2 regions of the Bradyrhizobium sp. HKCCYLRH3073 genome follow, and region 1 is predicted to be linked to the other one. Evidence: predicted binding sites of a transcription regulator. Region 1 holds the regulator's gene; the other holds the start of a gene.
The links. Region 1 encodes LexA, which represses DNA repair genes until DNA is damaged. Its sites were predicted from a motif close to TGTTCNNNNTGTGTTCNG; they were not measured.
Positions count from the first base shown of each region.

Region 2: ACQR1X_RS10570 (single-stranded DNA-binding protein) is a predicted target of LexA. The motif match lies at 1,604-1,621, and genes of this name have one in related genera.

Region 1 covers NZ_JBNPUD010000007.1:23,539-27,348, reverse strand. Annotated here, with positions in the region: gene ACQR1X_RS17645 (ComEC/Rec2 family competence protein) at 1-639, shown strand, start outside; gene ACQR1X_RS17640 (hypothetical protein) at 594-851, opposite strand; gene ACQR1X_RS17635 (hypothetical protein) at 1,021-1,461, opposite strand; gene lexA (transcriptional repressor LexA) at 1,752-2,450, opposite strand; gene ACQR1X_RS17625 (molybdopterin molybdotransferase MoeA) at 2,656-3,810, opposite strand, start outside.
Region 2 covers NZ_JBNPUD010000003.1:641,966-645,775, reverse strand. Annotated here, with positions in the region: gene ACQR1X_RS10580 (outer membrane protein) at 1-382, opposite strand, end outside; gene ACQR1X_RS10575 (outer membrane protein) at 576-1,319, opposite strand; gene ACQR1X_RS10570 (single-stranded DNA-binding protein) at 1,781-2,278, shown strand; gene ACQR1X_RS10565 (DUF2306 domain-containing protein) at 2,431-2,829, shown strand; gene gyrA (DNA gyrase subunit A) at 3,001-3,810, shown strand, end outside.

The DNA of each region.
Region 1 (3,810 bases):
GCCAGCCTGGGCGTCATCCTGATCGGCCTGCTGCGCACACCGCTGCGCTGGTTGGGCGCCATGGGGCTTTTGGCCGCCACCGCCTGGGCGGCCGCGACGCCGCTGCCCGACGTCCTGGTCGCCGGCGATGGGCGCGCGGTGGCGGTGCGCGGCCGTGACGGACGCCTGCATGTGATGCGCGCCGGCAAGGATGTGTTCGCCACCAAGGAGTGGCTCGCGGCCGACGCCGATGCCCGGCTGCCGGCGGACGCCTCGCTCGCCGATGGCGTCTCCTGCGACGAGGCGGGCTGCGTGGTCGCGATGGCCGACGGCCGCTTCGCCGCCATGACCTTGCGCGCTGAGGCGCTCGCCGACGATTGCGCCCGTGTCGCGCTGATCGTCACCGCGCGCGCCGCGCCGTCATCCTGCGCGGCGGCCGTGATCGATCGCGAGCGGCTGCGGCAGCAGGGCGCCTTGTTGCTGGTGCAGCAGGGCATAGGCTTCGCCGTGACGCCGGCGCGTGCCGGCGGCACCGACCGCCCATGGTGGCCGGCACCCGCCGAGGCCGGCGCGTTCGACACGACGCTGACGCCGCGTGCGCCGGCCGCGCCGCTTCAGGACGCGACGCCGCCGGAGACCGAGCAGAGCGAGCAGGATTGAGTGCCGGGCAGCTCGAACGTGCCGAGATGATACTCGGTGTCGTCTGGTCCATCGAACAGCGATGGACCTTCGACCAGCGTGAACGCGGCGCCCGGATAGCGTTGCCAGATGGCGACGTCATCAGCCGTGACCGTCAGCCATCCGAACGCAAGCATGTAGCGGCCGGGCTCGGTGATCCGTCCGGCCTTGTTCCAATCGATCTTGTTGACCACGGCGGCAAGCTCCCCCGGCAAACAATGCCGGCCGAGGGATGTCGTTCCTATCCGATGCGATGCCGGACGTTCGCCCGAGAGGACTTTGCGCTTGCAGAACCCAAGTTGACCAAGTCTCCCACCGTCGAAAGCGCGCTCACGACCGACAGAAATGCCGACGCGCAGGCCCTCAGGTGATGCTGATGCGGCGAATCGGTGTGGCATGCGACGTCGGCACGTCCTCGCCGATGTCCGGGCGACGCTCTGCCGGCTGCTTGCTGACCGGCAATTGCAGCACGGTGACGCGCTGGCCCTCGCAGAGCTGGGTCACCAGCACGTGGCGGCCGTCGGCGAACTCGATCGCGTCGTGATGGCGATCGGGAATGTGGGTCTCGATGCTGTTGAACTTTGCGACGCGCTCGCGGATCGTCCGGGTCCAGAGCCAGCGGCTGTCGTAGCGGACGTCCTCGGCGAAGGCCAACTCGGTGCCGGGCATCATGCAGACTGCGACGGTCGGCTCGCTCTCCAGGGCGAAGCCGCGGGTGGCGGTGCCACGGAAGGTCATCGAGATCAACGTCTCGCCGACCTTGGCGGGACGGGACGCAACCGCATGGAGGCTGTAGTCACACATCGGATCGCTCCTCGTTGAGAGATAGCCGACCCACGCTCCCCCCGGACAGGCGCAGGCCTCTATCAGAGTGGACATCGATGGTGATGTTAGCGCGCGCTTCGCGGCAATTCTGCGCTGATCTGCATCGCGTGTGCCCGCGGCCGATCACAAGCGTTTGAGCATGCCGCGCTGCACATCATGAAGTGCATTCGCGTGTGGCGTATTTTGCTGGCTGCTTCCAGCTTGGCTGGCTTCTCGCTCGGCGGCGACAGCGCGTGCGCCCGCCGCCGATCGACCGATCCCATTCGCGATCAGTACTTGCGGTACAGCCCGACCAGCTTGCCTTGGATCTTCACCCGGTTCGGCGGCAGGATGCGCACCTCGTAGGCGGTGTTGGCCGGCTCGAGCGCGATCGATGCGCCGCGGCGGCGGAAGCGCTTCAAGGTCGCTTCCTCATCGTCGATCAGCGCCACCACGATGTCGCCGGTGTCGGCGGTCTCGTTGCGCTGGATCAGCGCCATGTCACCGTCGAGGATGCCGGCATCGACCATCGAGTCGCCGCGCACCTCGAGCGCATAGTGATCGCCGTTGCCGAGCATGTCGGCAGGCACGCTGATGGTGTGGCTGCGCGTCTGCAGCGCCTCGATCGGGGTACCGGCGGCGATGCGGCCCATCACCGGCACCGCGACAGGGCGCTCGCCATCGTCTAGCGCGGGAGTGCTGGTGCGCACCTTGCCGAGATTGCCTTCGATCACCGACGGCGTGAAGCCGCGACGGTTGCCCGCGGCCTGCGACAGCTCGGGCAGCTTGATCACCTCGATCGCGCGGGCGCGATTCGGCAGCCGGCGGATGAAGCCACGCTCCTCGAGCGCCGTGATCAGGCGATGAATGCCGGACTTCGAACGCAGATCGAGCGCATCCTTCATCTCGTCGAAGGACGGCGGCACGCCGGCTTCCTTGAGCCGCTCGTTGATGAACCGCAGAAGTTCGTACTGTTTGCGCGTCAGCATTTCGACCTGGTCCCCGGTTTGTTGTTGTCCGAGTCCAGGAGCTGCGCCTTGAGCACAAGCCGGCTGAGAGCGCCCTGGAGTCGGACCGTCATCGCGTCGCCCGCAACATACTAAAAACAAATCATGAACGGACACTATATGTTCGATGTGTGTTCCGCAATCCTAAAAATATGATGAACGGACCGGGCTTTACCGGGGAAGCGGCTCAGTTCGGCAGGCGCAGGATCTCGCACGGGCTGCCGGCAGGCGCCTTCGGCGCAAACGCCGGCCGGATCACCAGCGCCTGCGACAGCGCGAGGTTCCCGAGCAGCGACGAATCCTGCTGGCTCACTGGGGTGGCTACCAGCGTGCCGTCGGCGCGCTCCTCGAGCTGCGCCCGCAGATAGTCCTCGCGCGAATCGTTCGCCCCCAACTCGCGGCCGAGCAGGGCGGTCTCGCGCGGCATCACGGCCTCGTCGCGGCCGAGCAGGCGCCGAATCAGCGGCACCATGAACAGGATGGCGCAGACATAGGACGACACCGGATTGCCGGGCAGTCCGATCACCCTGATGTCGCCGAGCCGTCCGTGCATCATCGGCTTGCCCGGCCGCATCGCGATCTTCCAGAACGCCATTTCGACGCCCTCGGCCTCCAGCGCCTGCTTGACCAGGTCGTGATCGCCGACCGAGGCGCCGCCGGTCGTGATCAGGACGTCGGCCTCTGCCGCGCGGGCGCGCCGGATTCCAGCGACCGTCGCCGCCATCGTATCCGCGGCGATGCCGAGATCGATCGGCGTCGCGCCCTCGCTGCGCACCAGCGCCCGCAGCGCGTAGCCGTTGGAATAGACGATCTGCCCCGGGCCGGGCGTCGAGCCCGGCATCACCAGCTCGTCGCCGGTGGCGAGCAGCGCCACCTTCGGCCGCCGCCGCACCGGCAGCGCCGGATGATTCATGCTGGCCGCCAGGGACAGGTCGCGGTCGCTGAGCCGGCGCCCGGCCTTCAGCAGCACCATGCCCTGGTGGAAGTCGACGCCGGCCGGCCGGATGTGCCGGCCTGTGATCGCGGCCTCGGTGATCACGACATGGCCGTCCTCGGCGATCGTGTCCTCCTGGATCACCACCGCGTCGGCGCCTGCGGGGACAACGCCGCCGGTGAAGATCCGCGCCGCCTCGCCGGGCCCGACCACGCGATCGAACGGCCGTCCCGCCGCGACCTCGCCGATCACCTTCAGCCGCGCCTTGGCCTTGGCTGCGTCGGCCGCGCGCACCGCATAGCCATCCATCGCCGACATCGCCTCGGGCGGCTGCGTCCGCAGCGCCGCGAGGTCGCGGGCCAGGATGCGGTGATAGGCCTCGTCCAGCCCGACCATTTCCTCAGCCAG
Region 2 (3,810 bases), on a different contig from region 1:
TGGTCTGGTTGGTCACGGCCGGGGCGAACTGGCTGGTGTTGCTGCCCTTGAGGTTGGCCCAGTTGCCCTGACCTTCGACGCCGAATACCCAGCCGCCAGCCTGCCAGCGATAGCCGATCTGGCCGCCCGCCAGCGCGCCGGTCGCATCGTGGCAACCCTCGGCGTTGGTCGCAGCGACACCTGCGAAGCTGACCTTGTTGGTCCAGCAGGTGCGGGAGGATGCGCCGCCGGCGTTCAGGCCGACATAGAAACCACTCCAATCATAGATCGTTGTGATCATCGCAGGCGCTTTGGTGAAGGTGCGCGCGGGCAGATCGGCAGCGATGGCCGGCGCAATCCCCAGCGCCAGCGAAGTTGTCGCCCCCAGCAACAGCCTTCTCATCGCATTCCCCAAACCAAGTCCGACGCCCGCACGCACGCTCTCACCAACGCCCACCCGCCGGACCTTGATAGCCCCTTCCGCCGTAAAAAGCCGTCACCCAAAGGACACAACGGCTCGGCAAGTACCGGTTCTGGCACACAAAAAAAGGCCGGCGCGAGGCCGGCCTTTCGACATATTCGCTCTTGGCGTGCGATCAGTAGCGCGACATGCCCGGACCACCGAAGTGGTAGGAGATGCCGGCCTTGACGGTATGGACGGTGTCGCTCCACTCCGAGCGGTTGGTCGCGACCGGGGAGTACTGGATCGAGCTCTTGCCGAAATCGAGATAGTTGTACTCGACCTTGGCCGACCAGTTCGGAGCGAACATGTACTCGGCACCGGCGCCGATCGTCCAACCCCAGCGCCAGTCGTTCTGCACGAACACGTTGCCGGGAACGCCATCGTAGCGGTGCTGCAGATCGCCGACCGTGGCACCGCCGCTGACGAAGAGCAGTGCCGGACCCGTGGCCCAGCCGAGCCGGCCCTTGATGTCGCCGAAGCCGCGCAGCTTGGTGAAGTAGGTGTCACCGACGCCGGCGTTGATCACGGCCGAGCGGCCGTCGATGTCCGCCCAGTGATAGTCGCCCTCGAGGCCGAACACGATGTTGTCGACCTGCCAATTGTAGCCGATCACGCCGCCGGCGAAGCCGCCGGTGATGTCGTAACGCTGCGTGCCGGCAAAGATCGCCGTATTCGGCGCACCGAAGAAGGTCTCATCGCTGCGGCCCCAGCCGCCACCGCCCTGCAGACCGAGATAGAAGCCGGCCCAGGTCGGAAGCGGAGCGGGCGCCATCACCGGGGCCTTCGTGTACGGGCGGGCGGCGAGATCGGCGGCTCCCGCCGGCGTCAGCGCCCCCAAAACCATCAAGCTGACAGCTCCAAGAAAAATTCTTTTCATCCCAAGTCTCCCGCTTTGGGCGTCTCCAAAATGGTCCCCGGAGACGCACGTCTGTGAAGTTGGTGCGACCACGCTTGCGGCCCCAATCCGTCCTCAAATATACGCGATTCAACCCTGGATACCGTCTCCCAAAAGCCACAGGCGGGGAGGAAGTGGGGCAATGTAAGCTGATGAAAGTTAATCGCTTTTTCGTGATTGACGGAACTTTTTCGCGGTTCCATATGGGGAACTTTCGGTTCCATTGAGTTCCATGGAACTCGACGCACGGTTGTATACACAGGCGCGCGAACAAAACTGGAACAATTGGGTGCGGCCTGCTATATGTGGATAAGCAGCGAGAATGCAGGTGGCCGGCGTGGCGACCGTATAGGGTCCGGCCCGAGAGGAAGGGCCGGGTCGCGTGGTGCCGAGAGGCTGACAGGCAGGCCGGTCCGATGATCGAGAACCGCGGGAGAGTGGTGATGGCGGGTAGTGTGAACAAGGTGATTCTGGTCGGCAATCTCGGCAAGGACCCCGAGATCCGGCGTACGCAGGATGGGCGGCCGATCGCCAATCTGAGCATTGCGACGTCGGAAACGTGGCGCGACAAGGCGACCGGCGAGCGCAAGGAAAAGACCGAATGGCACCGTGTGGTGATCTTCAATGAAGGTCTCTGCAAGGTCGCCGAGCAGTATCTGAAGAAGGGCGCCAAGGTTTACATCGAGGGCGCGCTGCAGACCCGCAAATGGACCGACCAGAGCGGCGTCGAGAAGTACTCGACCGAGGTCGTCCTGCAGGGCTTCAACTCGACCCTGACGATGCTCGATGGCCGTGGTGGCGGGGGCGGCAGCTTCTCCGATGACATGGGTGGCGGCGATTTCGGCAGCAGCGGTCCGTCGATGGCGCCGCCGCGCCGCGCGGTCGCTTCGGCCGGCGGTGGCGGACGCAACAGCGACATGGACGACGACATTCCGTTCTGAGCCGCCTGCGTCCTCGGTCGATACAAGGTGGCTTCCGTCCGTGTCGGGACGGGAGCCGGGGCGATCACCTCGGGTCTCGCATTGCAGGCGATCGCGCGCGTCTGACGTTTCGTTCGCTTGAGCTGTGCGTAACGTGACCACCGGGGTGTTGCATGAGCTTCGCACCGCTGCTCGCCGCCGAGCCCGCCGTGCTGCTGCACGCTGTCGCCGCGATGACGGCGTTCGCACTGGGGCTGGTCCAGTTCGCAGCCCCGAAAGGGACCTTGCCGCATCGAACGCTCGGCTGGATCTGGGTCGCTCTCATGGCCGCCGTTGCGGCCAGCTCGTTCTGGATTCACACCATCCGGCTGGTCGGTCCCTTCAGCCCGATTCACCTGCTGTCGCTCTATACGCTGGCCGTGCTGCCGGTTGCGGTGTGGGCTGCGCACCGCCATCGGGTGGGGCCCCATCGCCGGGCCATGATCACGCTGTTCTCCGGCGCCCTCGTGATTGCCGGACTGTTCACGCTCATGCCTGGACGGATCATGCACAAGGTGGTCTTCGGCCCATAGCCAAACAGGGTTCCCGGAGCCTGCCATGGGCGGCCGCGGCAATCGGTTAAGTCCCTGGAAAGGCGAGCAGAAAAAGCGCGCTCCGAACCCCCTTGGGGGTGGCTAGCGGCAGCGCCATGCGCTATATGATTCCAAGCGATTTTCGCGTGTCAAAACCGACCGGTATCCCCTTTGTCCGATAAAGAAGATGAGAAGCCCGGCGAGCCGGGCGGACCTTCCGACATTCGTCCCGTTTCCATCCTCGACGAGATGAAACGCTCCTACCTCGATTACGCGATGAGCGTGATCGTGTCGCGAGCGCTGCCCGATGCGCGCGACGGCCTCAAGCCCGTGCACCGGCGCATCCTGTATTCGATGTACGAGCAGGGGCACACGCCCGACAAGAAGTACGTCAAGTCCGCGCGCGTGGTCGGCGACGTCATCGGTAAATACCATCCGCATGGCGATCAGTCGATCTACGACGCCATGGTGCGCATGGCGCAGGACTTCTCGATGCGCGTGCCGCTGATCGACGGCCAGGGCAATTTCGGCTCCGTCGACGGCGATCCCCCCGCGGCCTATCGATACACCGAAGCGAAGCTCGCCAAGTCGGCGATTCCGCTGCTCGACGACATCGACAAGGACACCGTCGACTTCCAGGCCAACTACGACAATTCCGACAAGGAACCGTCGGTTCTTCCGGCCAAATATCCGAACCTGCTGGTCAATGGCGCCGGCGGCATCGCGGTCGGCATGGCCACCAACATCCCGCCGCACAATCTCGGCGAGGTGATCGATGCCTGCATCGCGCTGATCGACAATCCCGCGCTCACGATCGACGACCTCATCAACATCATTCCAGGGCCGGATTTCCCCACCGGCGGCATCATCCTCGGCCGCGCCGGCGTCCGCTCGGCCTATCACCTGGGCCGCGGCTCGATCATGATGCGCGGCAAGGTGACGATCGACACGATCCGCAAGGATCGCGAGGCGATCATCATC